Regions from separate parts of the Lactobacillus sp. B3795 genome, predicted to be linked through region 2. Evidence: predicted binding sites of a transcription regulator. Region 2 holds the regulator's gene; each other region holds the start of a gene.
The links. The regulator Rex, encoded in region 2, represses fermentation and respiration genes when NADH is low (regulators of the CRP and FNR family bind a similar motif). The targets are predictions, from matches to a motif close to TTGTGAANTANTTCACAA.
Positions count from the first base shown of each region.

Region 1 (4,225 bases), on a different contig from region 2:
CTTGGCGAATTGCTTTAAGATGTCGTTCTTAGTAGTAGTAGATAGGCCAGCTGATTGGAAACTGGCTTTTTTAGCGTTTTTGCCTAATTGAATTAATTCTTGCTTATTCATTTGTACGACCCTCCATAGCTTCGGCACCAAAGTAGGTACCAACGGGGCGACCAGAAATGAAGTCGTTGATGATTGCTGGGTCATCACCATTTAGAATTGCCATCTTACGGTGGTTATCTAAGATGATTTTGGCGGCGTTTAGTTTGGTTTGCATACCACCGGTTCCGTATTGTGAACCGTGGCCACCGGCAACTTGCATCAAGTCATCGCTAATTTCAGGTACCCATGATAGTAGTTTTGCGTTCGGATTGTCCTTCGGGTTGGCATCGAACAATCCATCGATGTCGGATAGGATGATTAGTAGGTCAGCATCGACAAAGTTAGTCACGATGGCTGCTAATTGGTCGTTTTCACCGAAGCTAGTTTGGTGATTGAATTCGTCGACTGAGACGGCATCGTTTTCGTTGATGATGGGGATGACCTTATCATCTAAAAGGGTGTTAATGGTTTTAAGTACATTTTCACTGCTCTTAGGATAGTCAACCACGTCACGTGTTAATAGTAGTTGCGCCACGGTTTGGTCTGATTCCTTGAAACTATCGGAGTATAAATCCATTAGTTCACTTTGACCGATGGCGGACAAAGCTTGTAGTTTTCCAATGTCGGTAGGACGCGTCTTTAATCCAATGGTGTTCATACCGACACCAACGGCACCGGAAGTAACCAAAATCACCTCATGGCCGTTTTGATTTAATTGACTCAACACGGATGATAACGTGTGAATTGTTTTCATATTAATACTGTTATCAGAATTGATGATGGAGCTGGTCCCAATTTTGACAACGATTCGTTTATATTTACTTGTCATATTCATGATCTCCTGTTCTTTAAAACTAGTTTACTTTAATTTGAAAAAAGTAACAATATGTAAATTAAAATTGCATTAGAGATAGATTAGATGTATTGTAATCCTTAATATAAATTAAGGGGGCTAATTATGGCAGGCAAGGGAAAGTTAATTGGGCTTTTATTGGTAATTGTAGGTAGCATTTCATGGGGGGCTTCCGGAACACTCGCTGACTACATGTTTTTAACACAACATGTACCTGTACTTTGGGTCGTCGGTATTAGAATGATTCTAGCTGGAATTCTACTATTATTGTTATACAAGTTTACCGTTGGTGGCTCCATTTTTACGATTTGGCATAGCAAGAGCCAAGCGCTCTTATTAATTAGCTTTGCGATTTTTGGGATGTTGATGTCACAAGTTTGCTACCTATCAGCAGTCAGGTACGGGAACGCAGCGACCGCAACCGTCCTACAATTTACTGCCCCTGTCTTTATTATCCTCTATTATTCAATTTCGAGGCAAAAATTGCCTATCAGATTAGATGTTATTTCAATTATTTTAGCCGCAGCTGGTACATATTTACTAGCGACAAAAGGTGATTTTGGATCATTAACCATTTCTAAGTTGGGATTATTCTTTGGAATCGCTGCTGGAATTGCGGGTGCAAACTGTACGCTGATTCCAATCAAACTCTTAAATAAATACGATCCAAGATTAGTCTGTGGATGGGCGATGTTACTTGGTAGCTTACCGATTCAACCAATTGTCGTTATCGACACACCACACATAAACATCAATCCAACATTAATATTTGAATTGATTTTCATTACAATCGTAGGAACCATGGTCGCATACTTATTCTACGTTGCGAGTCTAAACTATTTAGAACCTGCGGTGACCGGAACCTTAAGTTCATTTGAACCGCTAACTGCTGCGATTTTATCCGTATCATTTCTGCATCTAAAGTTGACCTTTGTCGAATTAATCGGTGGGGCATTAATTTTAATGATGGCATTTGTTCAAGCGTTACCACAGAAAAATAAATTAGAATAAAAATTTTAAAAAATGATAGAGCCCTTATGAATAGTGATATCTTTCACAATCTTAGAGTTAAATGATAAAAATGTCATTAAAAATTTATTATTTTCCGCTTTATTATCGGACAATAAGGTGTTACATTATATGTGAAAACAATATCAAGTTTGTATTTATGAAGGAGATTTTATCAATGAAAGCTGCAGTAGTAAGAGACAACTCAGATGGATATGTAGATGTTAAAGATGTTCAACTTCGCCCAATTGAAAATGGTGAAGCTTTAGTTCAAGTTGAATACTGTGGTTTATGCCACACCGACTTACACGTTGCCAATGGAGACTTTGGTGACCAAGCTGGCCGTATTATCGGTCACGAAGGTGTAGGTAAAGTTATTCAAGTTGCCGATGATGTAGATAATCTAAAAATTGGTGATCGTGTATCAATCGCTTGGTTCTTCAAGGGATGCGGTCACTGTGAATACTGCCTAAGTGGTAGAGAAACATTATGTCGTGAAGTTAAGAATGCTGGTTTCACTGTTGACGGTGCTATGGCTGAACAAGTAATTGTTGATGCTAAGTACGCTGTTAAGGTTCCAGAAGGTTTGGACCCAATCGAAGCTACTTCACTAACTTGTGCCGGTGTTACTATGTACAAGGCACTAAAAGTTGGTCACACTAAGCCAGGTCAATGGGTTGAAATGGTAGGTGCCGGTGGTTTAGGTAACCTAGGTGTTCAATTCGCCAATAACGTTTTCGGTGCTAACGTTATCGCCGTTGCTCGTGGTAACAACCTAGAAAAGGCCGAAGAATTAGGTGCTAAGAAGGGTATCGACTACCGTTCTGAAAACCTATCAGAAAAGGTTAAGGAAGAAACTAACGGTGGTGCACACGTTTCAGTTATCACTGCTGTTAACCCAATCGCCTTTGATCAAGCTATCAATGCTTTACGTCCAGACGGTCACTTAGTTGCCGTTGCGCTACCAAAAGGTAACATGGACCTAAATATTGCCCAAACTGTATTAAACGGAATCCACGTTGAAGGTTCACTAGTTGGTACTAGAGAAGACCTACGTGAAACTTTCCAATTCGGTGCTGAAGGTAAGGTTAAGCCAATCGTTCACACTAGAAAGCTATCAGAAATCAACGATGTTATCGATGAAATGAAGAACGGTAAGATTGTTGGTAGAATGGTTATCGATTTTACTAAATAATTTTGAACTAATTAAAGCATTGTCTTTTGGACAATGCTTTTTTTGTACTAAAATAATGACATTAGGAGGTTTGGTTATGGCTAAATATATTTTTCATCCAAATGACATCAAAGAACTAAAGGAACATTATGATGTAGCAATCGTTGGTTCAGGTGCCACAGGATTAATTAGTGCAATTCAAGCTGCAGAACTGGGTCTAAAACCAGTCGTATTAGAAAAGATGGACAAGCTAGGCGGTAATTCTACCAGAGCTTCTTCTGGAATGAATGCTGCTGAAACTTCCGTTCAATTACAACACCATGTGGTAGATAGTTTCCAAGACTTCTACAACGATACATATATCGGTGGTGGCAAACAAAATAACGTTGATTTATTGAAATACTTTACTGAACATGCTGCGCTAACCGTTGATTGGTTAGCTCAACATGATATCAAACTAGATGACTTAACAATTACCGGTGCGATGAATACTAAACGTACACACCGCCCAAGTTCACAAGCTCCAATCGGGGCTTATCTAGTCACTAGTTTCCTACAAATCATTGAAAAGATGGGCATTGAAGTCTACAACAACGTCGATGTTACCAAGATTGATAAGTTCGGTTCCGACATATCAGGTGTCGAAGTCAAGGATGCAGACGGTAACGCGCACTCAATCAAGGCCAGTGCGGTCATTTTAGCTACCGGTGGTTTTGGTGCCAACAAGCAACTAATCGGTCAATACCGTGATGACTTGACCCATTACCGTACCACCAACCAAGAAGGAGCAACTGGGGATGGTTTGAAACTTGCCACCGATGTTGGTGCTGCCTTGGTCGATATGGACAAGATTCAAGTCCATCCAACCGTTCAACAAGACAATGATCACGCATTCTTGATTGGTGAAGCCATTCGTGGAGAAGGTGCCATCCTAGTAAACACCAAGGGTGAACGTTTCGTTAACGAATTGGACACCAGACAAAAGGTGACCGACGCAATCAACCAACAAGACACCAAGCATGCTTATTTAATCCTAGATGAAGAAGTCGTTAACCACGCTCAAGCAGTGAAGTTTTACGACTCCATGGGAATGGTGATTC
Region 1 is NZ_JAFNPE010000001.1:249,654-253,878, forward strand. It holds gene J3U50_RS01175 (glutamate-5-semialdehyde dehydrogenase) at 1-111, opposite strand, end outside; gene proB (glutamate 5-kinase) at 104-919, opposite strand; gene J3U50_RS01185 (DMT family transporter) at 1,049-1,954, shown strand; gene adhP (alcohol dehydrogenase AdhP) at 2,130-3,146, shown strand; gene J3U50_RS01195 (flavocytochrome c) at 3,223-4,225, shown strand, end outside.
Region 1: adhP (alcohol dehydrogenase AdhP) is a predicted target of Rex. The motif match lies at 1,986-2,003, and genes of this name have one in related genera.

Region 2 (4,225 bases):
ACGTAGACGTTTCCAACGTTTAGGAAGAAGAACCCAGTAATTCCCATGGTGGTCAAAGCAATAACTGCGACCCCCGTTGCTAATCCATCAAGACCGTCAATTAAGTTAACGGCGTTGGTGATTGCTAAAATCCAAATTAGAGTAATTGGTAAACTTAACCATCCTAAACTAAATGTTCCAATGAATGGTAATGATATGTTACTCATTTGAATATTTCCGAAGAAAAAGACAATGATTGCTGCTAAACTAATTCCAAATACTTTCTGACGTGGTTTTAATACAATGATGTCATCAATTACCCCTGTAATAATGATGACTACTTGGCCCGCAAACATCCCATAAAGTTGATGGGTTGGCATTTGCGACCTTAATAGGAACATCGTGGCAATTGTGTATGACACAAAGATTGCCAATCCTCCTAATGTCGGCATCGGAATTTTATTCATTCTTCGCTTATTTGGACTATCGATAGCTCCCCAGCGAAATGCTAACTTTCTGATAAACGGCGTTACCACAGCAGAAATTAACATTGTCGCGAAAAGGGAAACGATAATTTCGAATTTTAGCATAATCGTTATCCTTTCGTTTTATAATACTATTAATAAATTATACAAATGTAACAGATTAAAAACAAGGTTAAACAAAAAAAGGATTCCCAAAGGAATCCTTTTTTATTACATCATTGGTCCCATTGAAGGGTTCATTGAATCTTTCTTTTCTTCTGGTAAGTTAGCAACAACAGCTTCAGTAGTTAATAGCAATGCTGAAACAGATGCGGCGTTTTGAAGAGCTGATCTTGATACCTTGGTTGGATCAACAACTCCGGCCTTAATCATATCTTCGTATTCACCAGTAGCAGCATTGAAACCAATACCCATTTCCTTGCCCTTTAGATGTTCAACAACGATTGAACCATCAATTCCGGCGTTGTGGGCAATTTGTCTAACTGGAGCTTCTAGAGCACGTAAAACAATGTTTACACCAGTCTTTTCGTCACCTTCAGCAGGGATTTCTTCTAGATCCTTTAGAATATTGATGAATGCAGTTCCACCACCAGGAACGAAACCTTCTTCAACAGCGGCTCTAGTTGAGTTCAAAGCATCTTCAATTCTGTACTTACGTTCTTTTAGTTCAGTTTCGGTAGCTGCACCAACACGGATAACAGCAACACCACCGGCTAACTTAGCTAAACGTTCACGTAGCTTTTCTTTGTCGAATTCTGATGTAGTAGTTTCTAGTTGGTTCTTGATTTCTGCAACACGTGCAGCTAATTGGTCCTTGTCACCGGCACCTTGAACGATTGTAGTGTCATCCTTAGTAACGTTAACCTTGTTAGCTTGACCTAATTGATCTATGGTTACATCCTTTAGGTTTAATCCTAAGTCGTCAGTGATTAAAGTAGCGCCTGTAAGAACTGAAATATCTTGTAGTTGAGCCTTACGACGGTCACCAAAACCAGGAGCCTTAACAGCAACAACGTTGAAAGTACCACGCATCTTGTTTAGTACCAATGTTGGTAGTGCTTCACCACCAATATCATCAGCAATGATTAGAAGTGAACGACCTTGTTCAACAACTGATTGTAAAACTGGTAGGATTTCTTGAATGTTGTTAATCTTCTTGTCAGTAACCAAGATGTATGGGTTGTCTAAGTCAGCTTGCATCTTGTCGTTGTCGGTAACCATGTATTGTGACATGTAACCACGATCGAATTGCATACCTTCTACAACGTCCATAGTTGTGTTAACACCACGTGAATCTTCAACAGTGATAACACCATCGTTTCCAACCTTTTCCATAGCATCGGCGATTAATTCACCAACTTCTGGGTTAGCAGCTGAAATGGAAGCGATTTGAGCAATATCATTCTTGCTCTTAATTTCGTTTGACATCTTGTGTAGCTTTTCAACGGCTACTTCGGTTGCCTTTTCGATACCGCGACGAACACCAACTGGGTTGGCACCGGCAGTAACGTTCTTCATTCCTTCGTTTACGATTGCTTGAGTTAATACAGTAGCAGTAGTAGTACCATCACCGGCAATGTCGTCAGTCTTTGATGCAACTTCTGATACTAACTTAGCACCCATGTTTTCAAAATGATTTGGTAGTTCGATTGACTTAGCGATTGTAACACCATCATTAGTAATGTTTGGTGTACCTGTTGATTGTTCAACAACAACGTTTCTACCCTTTGGTCCTAATGTAGTCTTAACAGTGTTTGCAAGTTTATCAACACCTCTTAGCATTGAACGTCTTGCGTCTTCTGAAAATTTAACTTCCTTAGCCATTTTTATTCACCTCATTAATAATTTCGTTTTATTTATTATTCAACGACAGCTAAAATGTCGCTTTCTTTTAGTACTAAATATTTTTGACCATCGTAGTCTACTGAAGTACCTGAGTACTTGTCGTAAACAACTTCGTCACCCTTCTTAACTTCTGGTGTAACAGTTTGGCCATTGTCTAAAACTCTACCGTTTCCTACGGCAACAACTTTTCCAGTTTGTGGTTTTTCTTTAGCATTATTTGCTAACACAATGCCTCCAACTGTTTCTTCTTTAGCTTCTTGTGCTTCAATAATTACACGATCACCCAATGGTTTTAACATTTTGCTTGACCTCACTTTGTTTTTTTATCTGTTTTATCAGTGTTAGCAGTCATTTATTATAAGTGCTAATCACTATAAATAATATATTATTTTTTAGATTCATATGCAAGAATTTTAAACCCTACACGATATAATCCTACAAAAAAAGATGGGCCAATGGCTCATCTTTCTTATTCACCTTCATAGTGTTCAATGAAGTAAATTAATGTTTGTAATTCGTTGGTTAAATCAACGTTTTGCACTCTGACATTTTTGGGAACTGATAAACGTTTTGAAGTAAAGTTCATGATACCCTTTGCTCCACCCTTTACGGCTTCATCACATAGGCCTTGAACTACGGTTGCTGGAACAGTAAAAATAACTACTTCAATTTGTTGATCTCTTAATTGTTCTTGTAAGTCTTTAACATCGTATACTGGTACACCACTTTGAACAGTGTTGATCATGTCGTCATGAATATCAAAGGCAGCTGAGATTCTTACGTTACTATCTTTGTGAAAATTAAAGTGTAGTAAGGCTTGACCCAAATTACCTAAACCGACTAATGCAACATTTGTTAAGTGATCTTGATTTAGAATCTTCTTGAAGAAGTCTAATAAATTATCAACCTCGTATCCATATCCACGTTTTCCAAGAGCTCCAAAATAGGATAAATCTCTTCTAATGGTTGCTGAATCAACTTGAACTGCTTCAGCAAAAGTACTAGAGGATATTCTCTTTATTTTCGCGTCGTGTAAACCGCTAAGATATCGATAATACATAGGCAATCTTTTAGCCGTTGCCCTAGGAATTTTAATATCCAAAATCTTCCCTCCCGAATCTTTCATAACATTTATGTATTCTATCATAAAAACAAAGTTTGTGAAAATATTATCATCTACTAAAAAGGATTGAACATTTTAATTTATCGGGGGAAATATGCTAAAATAGTCATTATTACTGATAAAACAAGAGAATTAGGAGGTGAATTTTATGATTATTTTACAAGCAAATAAAATGACAAAACGATTTGGTGGGCAAGATCTTTTCACAAGCGTTAACTTGAGTATCGAAGAAAACAGCAAGGTCGCCTTGGTTGGTCGAAACGGTGCTGGTAAGTCAACCTTAGTGAAAATGATTTTGGGCGATGAACCAATTGATGAAGGTGAAGTCACCACCAAAAAAGGTATCACCATTGGATACTTAGCCCAAAATACTGGTCTAACTTCTGATGCCACCATCATCGAAGAAATGACCAATGTCTTTGCTGATTTAATCGATTTAGAAAATAAAATTCACGAATACGAAAACAAGATGGCTGATCCAAACATCAACTCGGATCCAGAAAAGCTGGCTGAGGTTTCACAAACTTATGACCAACTTCAAGCTGAGTTTACCGCCAAGAACGGTTTTTCTTATCAAGCCGAAATTAAGGCCGTGTTAAACGGATTTGGCTTCGGTGAAGAAATGTACGACCATAAAATTAGTGAGCTATCAGGTGGTCAACAAACCCAACTAGCAATGGCCAAGTTGCTTCTACAAAAGAAGGACCTATTGATTCTAGACGAACCTACTAACCATATTGATGTTAAGACCATTAGTTGGTTGGAAGATTATCTAAAGAGTTATCATGGTGCC
Region 2 is NZ_JAFNPE010000006.1:185,715-189,939, forward strand. It holds gene J3U50_RS04195 (glycosyltransferase family 4 protein) at 1-569, opposite strand, end outside; gene groL (chaperonin GroEL) at 675-2,288, opposite strand; gene groES (co-chaperone GroES) at 2,324-2,608, opposite strand; gene J3U50_RS04210 (redox-sensing transcriptional repressor Rex) at 2,779-3,414, opposite strand; gene J3U50_RS04215 (ABC-F family ATP-binding cassette domain-containing protein) at 3,581-4,225, shown strand, end outside.

Region 3 (4,225 bases), on a different contig from region 2:
GAATACTAAAGCAACTAGGAAACCAACAAGTGGCATTGGAATAACTTGCTTCCAGTTAATCTTGTGGTGTTCCTTTGGTTGACCTGCCTTAGTAGGATCATCGTTACTGATCAAGAAGACACCAAATGCCCAAGTAGAAACAGTGTTGATGATGTAGTATACCAAGAAGTAAGTCATTGACTTGTCACCGAATAAGGCGATGTTCAATGGTAGACCAATGAAGATAGTGTTGGCGTTAACGATAGCGTTAATGAATACACCACGACGACCTGGTCTAACCTTCATGATTTTAACTAGTGCAAATGCAATTAGGTAACCGATAACAACTGAGATAACACCCCAGATTAGGTAGCTACCGAAACTTACAAGCTTACCTCTAGTTAGACGACTTAACACCGCAACGAAAATTGAAGCTGGTAGAGCGATGTTTTTGATTAATTTAGAAATGTTCTTGCTGAATGTATCTGCAAACCAACCGGTTTTTCTTAATACATATCCTAATAACATAATTAGAACAACAACAAGGACACTTTGGATTGAGTTAATAAATACTCCCATTATGAATCCTCCTATTTGATATTAAAAATAATTATTGCTTAATTTAAAACACGATAAGTACTATAAAACATACTTAAAGATATAGTCAAAGGATAAGTTCGTTATAAATATTTTTTATATCAGTGGACAAAATCCCGTCATATTAGTCTTTGTCGTCATTTTTATGCTTGTTTTTTAAAGAAATTACTAACACAGTTGATAATGTAGAAATAATAAATAGTACAATGACCATGATTAACATACCGATCACTTGCATCTAATCCCTCCCATATGTTTAATTCGTTAATAAAATTATAGCGAATTTTCAATTTTTTCTCAAAATATTGTTGCATAAAAACTATAGATATGGTTTAATATTATATGTCGCTTGAGGTTACATCTCACAGACAAACTTAATATTTTGAGCTGTTAGCTTAAGGTAAAAGCACTCAGTCCTTTGCTGAGAAGATGGTGTTCAAAGCATCACAGCTCACTAACTAAAGTACTTTGAAGATTTTATCTTTGGGGTACTTTTTTGTTAAAGAATAAAAGTTTGTTTTTGTATATCTCACAAAAAAAGAGCCGCTTCTTAATTGAAGCGGCTCTTTTTTTCGATCTTTTTATACATATAATAAAAAGCCATAGGATAACCTATGGCTTTCTTCATATCCAAGATATGATTTTAGTGGAATTGCATACCACCATCTAGAATTAATGTTTGACCAGTCATGTAGTCTGAGTCTTTACCTGCTAGGAATGAAACACCAGCAGCGATGTCTTCTGATTCAGCTAAACGACCTAATGCGATATCCTTAGAGAATTGTTGCATACCCCATTCGTCATCCTTACCTGCGTTTTTACCAACTTCGTGGGCAATGTCCATCATCATTGGAGTCTTAACGATACCAGGTGCGAATGCGTTAACAGTGATGTTTTCACTTGCTAAATCACGAGCAGTGGTTTGAGTGATACCACGGATAGCAAACTTAGTACTACCGTATAGAGTTAAGTTAGGGTTACCAACAACACCAGCTTGAGAAGTAGCGTTGATGATCTTACCACCATGACCTAGTTCGTTGAACTTAGCCTTGGCTGCTTGAGTTCCCCAGATTACTGATGCAACGTTGATGTTGTATACAGTGTTGAATTGTTCTGGAGTGATTGTGTCAACTGGAGTAGTAGGACCTACACCGGCGTTGTTAACAACAACGTTTAAGTCACCCAATTGTTTTACAGTTTCTTCAACTGCAGCAAATACTTGGTCTCTGTCAGCAACGTCTGCTTGAACAGCAATTGCCTTACCACCATTTGCGTTAATTTCCTTTGCTACTGCTTCACCCTTTTCAGCAGTACGGTTAACAACAGCAACTGCAAAACCGTCTTGAGCTAATCTTTCAGCGATTGCTTTACCGATACCTTGGCCGGCACCTGTAACAAATGCAACTTTTTGAGTCATAGTAACATCCTCTTTTCTTCTTTTGTTTATTTATTCACAAAGTGATTATATACTATTTTCATTAATTTTACAGTACTTATATTATTAAATTTTTATTAAATCCATAAATTTTGTTATGTCTTACACTATATAATCCGAAACTAATTAATTGAATTAAATTTCGCGAACGTTTATTTTATAAGTATACGAAGATGAATTTAATATCTTATGTAAAGAAGGAATTGATAACTATGACTGAAAAATTCGATTACGATGTTTTATACATCGGTGCAGGTCACGGTACTTTCGATGGTGCAATGCCATTAGCCGCTAAAGGCTACAAAGTTGCCGTAGTCGAAGCAGATAAAATCGGTGGTACTTGCCCTAACTGGGGTTGTAACGCCAAGATTGCTTTAGATTTACCAGCACAATTAATGGAAACTCAAAAACGTTTAAGAAATATTGTTAAAGGAAACCTAAGCATCGATTGGACCCAAAACATGCTAAACAAGCATAAGGTCATCGATAGTCTTCCAAACGCCATCCAAGGTGGTCTAGAATCATTTGGTATCGACGTTATTAAGGGCTACGGTAAGTTAACCGACGGCCACACTGTTGATGTTGACGGCAAGTCATACACCGCAGACAAGATTGTTGTCGCTACTGGTTTACGTCCACACAGACTAGATGTTCCTGGCAAGGAAATGGCCAATGATTCAAAGGACTTCCTAAATATCAACGAACTACCAGTTCACATCGCCATCATCGGTGCTGGATACATCGCCATGGAATTCGCATCAATCGCAAACGCTGCCGGATCACAAGTTACTGTCATCATGCATGGTGACCGCGCACTTCGTGACTTCAACGGTGAATACGTTGACGCAGTCGTAAACGATTTAAAGGAAAAAGGTGTTACCTTCGTTGAAAACGCCGAAGTTCAAGAATTCCACGAAGAAAAGTGCAAGACTACCATTGAATTATCTGGTAACCGTCAAGTCTTCACTGACTACATCTTAGATGCTACCGGTCGTATTCCAAACGTCGAAAACATTGGTTTAGACGAAGTTGGTGTTAAATACGACAAGAAGAACGGTATTGAAGTAAACGATCACCTACAAACATCAGTTGATAGCATTTATGCTTCAGGTGACGTTGCTGCTACTGGTCAACCAAGATTGACTCCAACTGCAATCTTTGAATCACAATACCTAACTAGCCTATTCTCAGGCGAAACTAAGGATGCAATTGATTTCCCTGCCATCCCTTCAGTAGTGTTCACTTCACCTCGTATCGCCCAAGTCGGTGTATCAGTTGAAGAAGCAAAGAACAGTGACGACTACACTGTTGAAGAACACGATATGACTGCTGATTGGTACCGTTCAATCACTAACGAAGAAATTGCCAAACGTGCATACATCTTCGATAAACAACACCACTTAGTTGGTGCCACTGAAGTATCAAACGAAGCGGATAGCGTAATTGATTCAATCCTACCTGCCGTCGCTCTAAAATTAGATAAATCTCAAATTAACAAGATTGTCCACTTGTTCCCTACTATCGGTAGTGACGCTTGGCAACATCTATAAAATATTAAGTAAAACCACCCATTTGGGTGGTTTTTTTAATGTTTAAAATTCCATTAAAATCGAGTCAATATATTTGTTTGCAACACTACAATATTGTACATTAATTAATATAAGAAAATATAATAAACGTAATAAATACGGAGGCTTTAACATGAAAAATCCTAACTTCGATTACGATGTTATCTACATCGGATCAGGACACGCCGCATTCGACGGTGCTAAGACACTTTGCAAACAAGGTTTCAAAATCGCGTTTGTCGAAGCAATCGCCGTTGGTGGTACTTGCCCTAACTGGGGTTGTAACGCCAAAATCTCACTTGATGGACCAGTCACTCTAGCTAAGACCCAAAGACGCATGAAAGACATCGTTGAAGGTGACACTAAGCTAAACTGGAAAGAAAACATCAAACACAAACGTGAAGGAATCCTACCAATCAAGGTAGACCGTGAAGCAACTATGAAGAGCTTAGGAATGGATGTTATCCATGGTTTTGCTAAGTTCACTGACGCTCATACACTAGAAATCAATGGTGAACACGTAACTTCAGACAAGATCGTTATCGCCACTGGTCTAACACCACATAAAGTTGAAATTGAAGGTACTGAATTATCACATGATTCAAGAGACTTCATGGAACTAGAAGACATGCCAAAACGTATGGCT
Region 3 is NZ_JAFNPE010000014.1:12,839-17,063, forward strand. It holds gene J3U50_RS05425 (AEC family transporter) at 1-558, opposite strand, end outside; gene J3U50_RS05430 ((S)-acetoin forming diacetyl reductase) at 1,220-1,993, opposite strand; gene J3U50_RS05435 (NAD(P)/FAD-dependent oxidoreductase) at 2,224-3,561, shown strand; gene J3U50_RS05440 (NAD(P)/FAD-dependent oxidoreductase) at 3,713-4,225, shown strand, end outside.
Region 3: J3U50_RS05430 ((S)-acetoin forming diacetyl reductase) is a predicted target of Rex. The motif match lies at 2,016-2,033, and genes of this name have one in related genera.